2 regions of the Streptomyces mayteni genome follow, and region 2 is predicted to be linked to the other one. Evidence: riboswitches for the same ligand, from Rfam matches in the RefSeq annotation. Region 2 holds a riboswitch; the other holds the start of a gene.
The links. Region 2 has a riboswitch for S-adenosylmethionine ahead of ACYVPE_RS04645 (peroxidase-related enzyme). Riboswitches for the same ligand answer to the same signal wherever they lie in the genome.

Region 1 (5,388 bases), on a different contig from region 2:
CTGCACCAGCACGGCCGCGCCCTCGCCCGCCTCCTCGGCGAGCGCGTCGGCGAAGGCGGTGTTGTACGCCTCGAAGCCGGCCCAGCGCTCCTCGAAGGTCTCGTCGAAGACCGGCTCGAACGGGGTCTGGTAGAGCAGGTGGTGGACGAACCACAGCACCGAGTTGGCGATCCCGTTGTAGGCGGCGTCGTACGTGTCGGGCGGGATGTCCAGCATCCGCACCGACTGGCCGCCGGTGTCGGCGGCCGGCAGCGTGCCGCCGGAGCGGGCCGCCGCGGCCCGGTCGCCCTCGCCGAGCGCCGCGCACACCCAGGTGCCGGCGCCCGAGCCGAGCGCCATCAGGCCGGAGACGACGCCGCCACCACCGCGGCGGGCGGCGAGTGAACCGTCGGCCGCCACCGAGTAGCTGACCGGGCCGCGGTTGGAGGCGACCAGAACTTCGGCCAGGACTTCGGTAGTCATCGAATCGAGGCTCCCTGGGGAGATCGAGGTGCCGGAGGCGCGTGCGGCCCGGGGACGTGGTCCGAGGCTAGCCAGCGGGGGAGCGGGTGAAACGTGCGACACGTCACACCCGCCCCGGCGGCCCCGCGCGCGACTACGCCGCCTGGCGCGCCGCGTACTCGGGGACGGTGAACATCGGCGGACGCTCCTCCGCGTTGATCAGGTGGGTGCGCGGCTGGAAGCCGCCCTCCTGACCGCGGTCGAACTGCGTCATGTCGACCCGCATCGGCAGCACCGAGCCCGGCAGCCGGCACTGCGCGGTCCGCATGATCGCCGCCGCCATCCGCCCCAGCGCCTGCCCGTCCTGGTGGCGGTGCTTGCGCACCCCCACGTCGACCTGGGCCAGGGCGTCGAGGCCGACCGTGTTCAGCGTGTCGATCAGCAGCCCGAGCTCCACGCCGTAGCCCACCGGGAACGGCAGCCGCTCAAGCAGCGAGCGACGGGCCGCGTACTCGCCGCCCAACGGCTGGACGACGCCGGCCAGTTGCGGCCAGTGCAGGTTGAGCAGCGGGCGGGCCACCAGCTCGGTGACCCGGCCGCCCTGGTGGGCGCCGGTCGGCTTGTCGCCGAGCGGCCGGTCGTACATGGCCTTGACCAGGTGCACGTCGGGATCCGTGAGGAGTGGCCCGACGATGCCCGAGACGAAGGCGGAGTCGAACTCGCGCAGGTCGGCGTCGACGTAACAGATGATCTCGCCGCTCGCGGCCATCAGCGAGCGCCAGAGCACCTCGCCCTTGCCGGGGACGGTCGGCATCCGCGGCAGGATCTCGTCGCGGTGGACGACCTTCGCGCCCGCCGCGGCCGCGGCCTCCGAGGTGCGGTCGGTGGAGCCGGAGTCCACCACCAGCAGTTCATCGATGAGCGGCACCCGTTCCATCAGGTCGCGCCTGAGCGCTTCCACGATGGCGCCTACGGTCGCCTCCTCGTTCAGTGCGGGGAGTACCACGCTGATGCTCCCTGCCGCTCCTGCTGCCCGCTTCGCGTTCAACAGCCGCGGCAGCGGGCGGTCAGCGGCGGTCCAGGACCGGCGGCTCAGCCACTCCTCTGCCTCTTCCAGCACGAATGTCGCTCCTGTTCGCGTTCGGCCATGTTCGAACTCTTTTGGCCACCATTGCATCGTTTGGCCGTATCTGCCCTTTACCGGCGTACCCGAATCCGTCGAGACCATGCGAGATCGCGGTGTCGCCTGGGCCCCGACTTCTCCGGGCCCGCCAGGGTCGTTCTCAGGCCCGCGCCAGTGTGCTGCTGTCTCCCGGATCGCCCACTGTCTCCCGTGTCTCCTCGTGTCTCGCGGATCGGACGGCCCGGGCCATTGTGGGGGGTGTCGGTTACAGTCTCGAACAGCGCAGGTGTCCTCCGCATATCGGGGGCCGCGCCGACAACCGCATACAGCTCATCCAGAGGGGCAGAGGGAACGGCCCGTTGAAGCCCCGGCAACCCTTCCGCCGGTCCTCGTGACACGGAGTGACGGCCAATGGCGGCCGCGTCCGACGAGACTTCCGGTGGGGAAGGTGCCAATTCCGTCCCGTGGGCGAGAGCCGCCTCGGGGAAGATGAGAGGAAAGGGCCTCGCACCCATGTCCGTGCTGACCGCAGCCGACTCGTCACCCACCGCATCCGTCGACCTCGGTCCGGCCGTCGCGCTCTCCTGTCGCGAGTGCGGCGAGCGCTTCCCGCTCAGCCCGATCTTCGCCTGCGCGTCCTGTTTCGGGCCGCTCGAGATCGCTTACGACCTGCCGAGCGGCGACCCCGAGGGCCTGCGCCGGCGCATCGAGGCGGGCCCCAAGAGCATCTGGCGCTACGCGCCGCTGCTGCCCGTCCCCGCCGACGTCGCCACCAAGCCCAACCTGAACCCCGGCCTCACCCCGCTGGTGAAGGCCGACCGGCTGGCCGCCGAGCTTGGCGTGACCGGCCCCCTCTACGTCAAGGACGACTCGGGCAACCCGACCCACTCCTTCAAGGACCGGGTGGTCGCCCAGGCGCTCGAAGCAGCGCGTGCCTTCGGCTTCACCACCCTGTCGTGCTCCTCCACCGGCAACCTGGCCGGCGCGGTCGGCGCCGCCGCGGCCCGCGCCGGCCTGCGGTCCTGCGTCTTCATCCCGCACGACCTGGAACAGGCCAAGGTCGTGATGGCCGCCGTCTACGGCGGCCAGGTGGTCGCCATCGACGGCAGCTACGACGACGTCAACCGCTTCTGCAGCGAGCTCATCGGCGACCCGCTCGGCGAGGGCTGGGGCTTCGTGAACGTCAACCTCCGCCCCTACTACGCGGAGGGCTCCAAGACGCTGGCCTTCGAGATCTGCGAGCAGCTCGGCTGGCGGCTGCCCGACCAGCTGGTGATCCCGATCGCCTCCGGATCGCAGCTCACCAAGATCGACAAGGGGCTCAAGGAGCTGATCGCCACCGGCCTGGTCGAGGACCGTCCTTACCGGATCTTCGGCGCCCAGGCCGAGGGCTGCTCGCCGGTCTCCCGGGCCTTCAGGGACGGCCACGACGTGGTCCGCCCGGTCAAGCCGAACACCATCGCCAAGTCCCTGGCGATCGGCAACCCGGCGGACGGCCCCTACGTGCTGGACATCGCGCGGCGCACCGGCGGCGCCGTGGCCGACGTCACGGACGAGCAGGTGGTGGACGCGATCCGCCTGCTGGCCCGCACCGAGGGCATCTTCACCGAGACCGCGGGCGGCGTGACGCTGGGCGTCACCAGGAAGCTGATCGAGGAGGGCGCGCTCGACCCCTCCCTGACCACCGTCGTCATCAACAGCGGCGACGGCCTCAAGACCCTGGACGCGGTCGCCTCGGCGGCCGGCCCGACCGCGACGATCCCGCCGAGCCTCGACGCGTTCCGGCAAGCCGGTCTGGCGTGACCCGCCGCCCCGACCCGACCCGGCCAACCCCTCACGGGAGGTAGAACCAGATGAGCGTGACCGTCCGAATCCCCACCATCCTCCGCACCTACACCGGCGGGCAGTCCGAGGTCCAGGCCGACGGCGGGACCCTGGCCGAGGTGCTGGCCGACCTGGACCGCAACCACCAGGGGATCGCCGCCCGGGTGCTGGACGACGAGGGCAGGTTGCGGCGGTTCGTCAACGTTTATGTGAACGACGACGACGTCCGCTTCACCGAAGGGCTGCTCACCCCCACGCCGGACGGCGCGGGCGTGTCGATCATTCCGGCCGTCGCCGGAGGCTGACGTTCCGTTTGTCCGGTAAGCGGCCGTTACCACCGCAAATCCCCAGCTCCACACGCACTCCACGCCCGCCTCGAGCCCCCGCGGCTCGGGGCGGGCGGCCGTCTGGAGAGCGATAGAGTGAGCTCCGGAGCGCCGCTGGCCGATGCCACCCGCATATGAATTCGCGACACATGGCGCAAATAATGTGCCGAAAATCGACGTACGAATTGTCGGGTTGGGGCGAAAAAGCCCAGGCGAATGATTCAACTTTCAGCTAATATTGGGCATTTGCCCGTTCTGGCTTGCCAAGAATTCTCCCTCGATTGGCCTGTTGCACTGGGCGTCCGTCCAGATACATTCAGCGGCGGTCGACGCGTTCCGGCGCACACCCCCACACCGCCCGGGGGTTGGGTCTGATGAGGTCTGACCCGGGCCCGCGAAGCGCGGTCTCGTGAAAGGGCCAGCAAAATGGGGAGTTAGGAATGGCTCAGGGCACCGTCAAGTGGTTCAACGCGGAGAAGGGCTACGGCTTCATCGCGGTAGACGGTGGTGCGGACGTGTTCGTCCACTACAGCGCGATTCAGATGGACGGCTACCGCACTCTCGAAGAGGGTCAGCGGGTCGAGTTCGAGATCTCGCAAGGACAGAAGGGGCCACAGGCCGACATGGTCCGGGTGGCCGTCTGAACCGCCCGACCGTACCACGGCCTCGATGCCGAGGGCCCGCGTCCGCACCTTGGGCGCGGGCCCTCGGCGCGCCTCCCGCCCCGCCTCCCCCCACCGGTCGCCGCTTGCGCCCTTCCCGTCGCCCGACCACCACCCCTCATGGAGGCCCTTCGGGCCGCTTGCACTCTTGGGGGGAGAGTGCTAATCATGGCGTTAGCACTCTCCGGGTGAGAGTGACAGCAAGGACCGGTTCGGTGAGGTCCGTTCGGCAGGTGGGGCAAGGAACCGCCGGCCGATGGGCCGTCCGTCGCGGGCGCCAGCGCGGTCCGGAGTAATCCACCCCGGTACCTGGGAGGACCCCTTCACATGGCCAAGATCATCGCGTTCAACGAGGAGGCGCGGCGCGGCCTCGAGCGCGGGATGAACCAGCTCGCGGACGCCGTCAAGGTCACGCTCGGCCCCAAGGGCCGGAACGTCGTCCTTGAGAAGAAGTGGGGCGCTCCGACCATCACCAACGACGGTGTCTCCATCGCCAAGGAGATCGAGCTCGAGGACTCCTACGAGAAGATCGGCGCGGAGCTCGTCAAGGAGGTCGCCAAGAAGACGGACGACGTCGCTGGCGACGGCACCACCACCGCCACCGTGCTGGCCCAGGCACTGGTCCGCGAGGGCCTGCGCAACGTGGCCGCCGGTGCCAACCCGATGGCCCTGAAGCGGGGCATCGAGGCCGCGGTCGAGAAGGTCTCCGAGGCCCTGCTCGGCCAGGCCAAGGAGGTCGAGACCAAGGAGCAGATCGCCTCCACCGCCTCCATCTCCGCCGGCGACACCCAGATCGGCGAGCTGATCGCCGAGGCCATGGACAAGGTCGGCAAGGAAGGCGTCATCACCGTCGAGGAGTCGCAGACCTTCGGGCTCGAGCTCGAGCTCACCGAGGGCATGCGCTTCGACAAGGGCTACATCTCGGCCTACTTCGCCACCGACATGGAGCGCATGGAGGCGGAGCTCGAGGACCCCTACATCCTCATCGTCAACTCCAAGATCGGCAGCGTGA
Region 2 (5,388 bases):
AACACGTCGAAGTCCCAGGCGGTGGCCACGACCACCGGGATCCCGAAGGACTCCAGCTGGTCGGCCGCCTCCTGCCAGGCCCCGTTGCGGGGGAGGACGAACACGTCGGGGTCGAGCTCCACGACCGACTCGTAGTTGATCTCCTGGAGGTCCTCGCTGACCACCTCCTCGTCGGAGATGTCCAGGTAGGGCAGCCGGGACTGCGAGACCCGGTCGTAGCCGACCACCCGGTCGCCGGCCCCGATGGCCTGGGCGAACTCGTTGCCGTAGCTGTTCAGCACGACGGCGCGCTCGGCGGGCCCTTCGAGCTCCACGGTGCGCCCGACGTCGTCGACGACGGTGAGCGAACCCTCGCGTTCCCCGCCGGCCTCCTCCCCACCGTCCTCGGTGGTCACGTTCCCGCAGGCCCCGACGAACAGCCCCACGACGGTCGCGGCGGCCAGGGCGGACAAGCGCTGTCTCATGACGATTCCGTTCCGTTCGTTTCTCGTGTGTGCTCAGGGCCAGTAGGGGTCGCCGAGGCTGAGCATCAGCCGGTTCGCCCAGCCGAAGAAGGCCGCGGCCGCCACCAGGTCGACCAGCTCGACGTCGTCGAGCCCCAGTTCGCGCAGCCGGTCCACCTGGGCCGTGGTGGCGCTCACCGGCGTGGTGGCGAGCGCCGCGGCGAACTCGACGATCGCCGCCCACCGGGCGTCCTGCCCCGCCGCCAGCGCCGCGCCGCCCGTCGGCACCCAGTCGGCGTCCCGCGCCAGCCGGACCCCGAGCAGCCGGTCCACGTCCGCCGGCCGCTTCGACAGCTGCGCGGACTTCCTGGCGTGCACGGACGCGCAGTACACGCAGTCCGTCACCTTGCTGACCGCCGCGGCGGCCAACTCGCGTTCGGCGCGCGGCAGTCCCTCGGTGGTGGCGAAGATCGCGGCGTCCAGCGCCGTCCGCGCCGCCAGCACCTTCGGCAGCCGGGCCAACAGCCGGAAGTACTCGCCGTTGGTCTTCCCCCGGAACGACGCCTCCTGCTCCTCGGTGAGCTCGTCCGTCGGCACCGGCGCCACCCACGCCGTCCAGGACAGCAGCTCCCTGGTGAACTCCACCGGCCGCTCACGCCCGTTGGACGCCGTCCGCGCCGTGCTCTTGACCCGCCCCCGCCCCGGCGTCTCCCGCGCCGGCGCCGCCACCTCGGGACCGCGCCCCTCGAGCAACCGCAGCCCCTGGATCGCCCGCGCCTGGAACGCGGTGAACGCCGCTACCTGCGAGATCGCCACGACCTCGTCCGGCGACCACCCCGCCTCGACCAGCCGCGCCAGGTCCTCCCGGCCGGCCAGCGCCGGCGACACGCTGACCAGGTCCACGTGCCGCACCGCCGCCCGCGACCGCGGATCCGCCGGCGGCTCGTCCCCCCACAGCGCCGCGTCACCACCCCGCGCGGCGTGCTCCTCGACCAACTCGGTCACGCCGTGCCACCGCGCAGCCAGCGCGGCCAACCCCCGCCGCACCGGCTCCTCCCCGCCGAACAGCGCCTCCCCGGCCTCCTGCGCCCGCCGCCCCACCAACGGCTTGACGGCCCGCGCCGCCTCGACCCGCTCCCCCAACCCGGCCAGCCGCCCGATGTCGTCCTGCTGCGTGGTGCTCATCTCGCCCGCCTCGTCGTCCTCGATCCCATGACGGCCGAGGCAGGGGCAAACGCCTCGCCCCTGTCCAAGGACAGAGACGAGTTCTCACGAGATGAGATCCCACGAGGAGCACGCTTGCCGCATCACCGCAGCCGGGTCGTCGTCCCCGGGGGCACCCCACCGCGCAGGAGGGTTGCCGGCCAGCAAGCCGGGTCTTCACGCTGACACTCTTGACCTGCGCGGCAAACTAGCCGACCCAAACCCTCCGGAAAACCCCGCGTCCGCCATGTGAGACACCCGTCCGCCATGGGGACGGGGCGGGATCGCCTCTGGTGCTGGCCCGCCATCTCGGGCACGCTGACGCGATGCGTCCCTTTCGCTTCCTCACCGTGGTCGGCGAACCGCAGGACGGCCCCGGCCTGGCCGCGTTCGCGCGGCGCGCGGAGTCGATCGGCTACAGCGCCCTGATGTCCCCCGACCACCTCGTGGCCCAGTACGCGCCGATCCCGCTCCTCACCGCCGCGGCCGTGGCGACCGAGCGACTCCGGGTCGGCACCTTCGTGTTCAACAACAACCTCCGCCACCCCGCCGTCCTGGCCCAGGAACTCGCGACGCTCGACCGCCTCTCCGGCGGACGCCTGGAGATCGGCCTCGGCGCCGGCTGGAACAAGCCGGAACACGACGCGATCGGCATCCCCTTCGAACCCGTCGGCACCCGGATCGCCAAACTCACCGAAGCGATCCAGGTGTTCAAGGGCTGCCTCGGCGACGAGCGGTTCTCCCTCGCCGGCAGGCACTACACGATCAGCGACTACGACGCGCAGCCGAAGCCGGTCCAGCGCCCCCATCCGCCGATCTTCATCGGCGGCGGCGGAAAGCGCCTGCTGACACTGGCCGCCGAACAGGCCCAGATCATCGGCCTGGCCCCCCGGCTCGGATGGGACGAGCAGGGCCTCCCGACCCTCGACGCACCCAGCATCACGGTCGCGGCCACGGAGGAGAAGATCGGCTGGATCCGCGACGCCGCCGGCGACCGCTTCCCCGAACTCGAACTCAACAGCTACCCGACCGGCGGCCCGATGGTCCTCACCCACGACGCCAAGGGCGAGGCCCGCAGGCGAGCCGACGAACTCCGCCGGCGCACCGGCGTCGAGCTCACCGTCGAGGAGATCATGGAGTCGCCCCACGTCTTCATCGGCTCCGTCAGGGAACTGACCCGGAAGTTCGTCGCCCTCCGCGAACGCCTCGGCATCAGCTCGTTCCTCCTGGACGACATGGAAGCGGCCGCCCCCATCGTCGAGGAACTCGCCGGACGGTGACCCCTGTCCCGGCGAATGTCCCGGCGAACTCCGGCGCTACGGCCGGCCGCTGTGCCGCAGCCGCAGCCGGCGGCGGGGATGCGAGCGCAGCACCGGGTGCAGGTTCCAGCCCCGCTCCGAGGCGACGCGGATGACGTAACCGGCGCCCGCGCCCCGGAAGTAGTGCACGCCGAGCTCCAGGTCGCGGTGGGCGAACCCGTGGGGAGCCCCCGCCAGCCGGGTCTTCCTCTCGACCAGCCGATCCACCCGCGCCCGGTAGAACGCCGAGTCGCCCTCCCGCACCAGCGCCACCGGCGTCACGCACCAGCGCGGGAGGAACGGCATCCGCCCCAGCGTGGCGTCCAGCACCCGCACCGCGCCGTCCTCGAACCGCGGCAACACGTAGACGACCAGCTGCACCACCATGGCGACGCCGTAGAGGCAGAAGGCGAGGAGGAACCACACCACCCACCACAGCGGCAGGAGCAGCAGGGTCAACGGGAGAAGCACCAGCCAACGCAGCGCGCCCGATCGGACGGGCAGCGGCCCCCAGGCCGGCTCGTCGTAGTCCTGCACGATCAGTGCCCCCCGGCTTCGTCATGGCGCCCGACAGCGCGCCACCGGAGTCTACGCCGCGCCCACCCCGCACCGTTCCGGTGCGGGTGGTGTTTCGGGGCCGCGCACAGTAGAAGTGGGTCCATGTCCCACCACCAACCGCCCCCGTACCCGCCCCAGATGCCCGGGCCGCCCTACGGGTACGCGCCACCGTGGGCCCCGGAGGTCAGCGCCCGCTACCGGCGGTGGGCCGGCATTCTCCGCTGGCTCGCGATCATCATCGGGGCGTTCGTGGTGGTCGCGCTCGTGGCGAGCGTCGTCCTCCTCGTGGTGGCGGACAGGGACGAGCGGAACGCTCCCCTCGGTTACCTCGCCCTGGTCCTCTGGGCCGGGATCCTCGTCATGACGCCCGTCCTGCTCGCGGTCGGCCTCTCCGCCGCGGCCATGACGCGGCGCGTGCGGCAGCAGCGGCGAACCGGTACCCCGCCGTGACATGACGTCGCGTACGTTGACGGGAAGCCACACCTACGAAGTCACAGCTGCGAAGCCGCACCCACCCAGCACGAAGGAGCACGTCGGGTGAGCGTTGTCCTGACCATGAGCGGCCGCCGACCACCGGCCCGCGACGGTGTTCTGCCGCCGGTCACCACATGGGTCGAGCTTTCCGACGGATCGGGACCGCCCCGGGTGGTCGCCCACGTGGAGCGCGAGTTGCCGCCGGGCGGCATACCCGCGTACCTCGCGGCCCGCGGCAGCGGCGCCCGCTCCTTCGTCCTGTGGGCCGACGAGCACCACCGGGAGCGGGTGGCCACCCTGGTGACGGTGTCGGCCACCGGCGGCGTCGCGACGTTCCAGGTGCTCGGCGCGCACGGCGAACTCCTCGGCACGGTCGTCCGGGAGAAGGCGCTCCGTGGCAGGGGCCTGCGCACCCGCTGGACGGTGACCCAGCCCGACGGCCTCACGGCGGTGGGCTTCAAGGGCCGGATCCTCTGGTGGTGCGTGTGGTGGCCGGCGGTGCCCTTCATGGCCCTGATCCTCCTGTTCTCCGTTCTCGACGGTGTCCCCGGCAACGAGGGGGGCGCCGCTCGCGGCCCCCGCCGCATCAGATGGCGCGCCGGTGGGCAGCTGCCGTTCGAGTTCAGGTCCAGGGGCGACAAGCTGCATGTGCACGCCCCGGGATTCGACTGGCGGCTCGCGGCCACGCTGATCGTCCTGCTGCGCACCTTCAACGACGGTGCCTGGGACGCCAGGAAGAAGTGACCGGTCGGTCGCGCCGCCGGTCGACTCCCGTGCCGGGGCGAGCCGTTCACCCGCCACCGTCGACGTCCGCGTCGCAGACGGCCGGCGGCAGCGCCGTGTCGATCCCCCGCAGACGCACCGGAGTTTGGCCCTCGGCGTCCTCGGTGAACGCGATCGTGCACACCACCTGCCGCACCCCCAGGTCGTCGAGGTCGCCGAGGTCGATCGGCAGCGTCACCTCCACCCCGTCATCCCGGTAGGGCGCCACCCGGGCGATGCCCTCGAAAGGGAACTCGGGCAGGCCGTCGGTGAGGCCGGCCGCCCGTTCGTTCGCCAGCGGCCCGACGAACAGTTCCGCGACCGTCTGGGGCGTAGACACGCCCGGCGAGTCGCCCGGGCCCGGCACGTCAGGCGCCTCGTCCACGAAGCGGATCACCGGCATCAACCGCCCCTCGGGCGACCGGAGGAAGAGCACCATCCCAGTGGGCGGGTACGGATAGACCTCGGCGGTGGCCGGGGCGCCGGCCGCGACGACGTCCGTCTCCGGGACACCGCAGCCGCCGAGCAGCAGCGCCGGGAGAACGGCGAGGGCGACGAGAGCCGGGCGACGTGGCCTCATGCCGAGGCCTCCGCCGTGCGCAGCGGCATCTCGACGGTGAAGACCGCGCCGATCCCACCCGGCCCGTTCG

Region 1: it holds a riboswitch for S-adenosylmethionine, as region 2 does, so the genes downstream of both, thrC (threonine synthase) here and ACYVPE_RS04645 (peroxidase-related enzyme) in region 2, are expected to answer to the same signal.

What each region holds. Positions count from the first base shown of each region.
Region 1 covers NZ_BAAGPR010000080.1:6,358-11,745, forward strand. Annotated here, with positions in the region: partial or broken gene ACYVPE_RS28115 (alpha,alpha-trehalose-phosphate synthase (UDP-forming)) at 1-462, opposite strand, end outside; gene ACYVPE_RS28120 (glucosyl-3-phosphoglycerate synthase) at 596-1,561, opposite strand; SAM riboswitch class I at 1,892-2,060, shown strand; gene thrC (threonine synthase) at 2,054-3,367, shown strand; gene ACYVPE_RS28130 (MoaD/ThiS family protein) at 3,418-3,693, shown strand; gene ACYVPE_RS28135 (cold-shock protein) at 4,155-4,358, shown strand; gene groL (chaperonin GroEL) at 4,704-5,388, shown strand, end outside.
Region 2 covers NZ_BAAGPR010000006.1:50,557-55,944, forward strand. Annotated here, with positions in the region: gene ACYVPE_RS04640 (ABC transporter substrate-binding protein) at 1-464, opposite strand, end outside; gene ACYVPE_RS04645 (peroxidase-related enzyme) at 498-1,628, opposite strand; SAM riboswitch class IV at 1,734-1,843, opposite strand; gene ACYVPE_RS04650 (TIGR03621 family F420-dependent LLM class oxidoreductase) at 1,973-2,926, shown strand; gene ACYVPE_RS04655 (hypothetical protein) at 2,963-3,481, opposite strand; gene ACYVPE_RS04660 (hypothetical protein) at 3,605-3,952, shown strand; gene ACYVPE_RS04665 (hypothetical protein) at 4,040-4,720, shown strand; gene ACYVPE_RS04670 (hypothetical protein) at 4,767-5,318, opposite strand; gene ACYVPE_RS04675 (ATP-binding protein) at 5,315-5,388, opposite strand, start outside.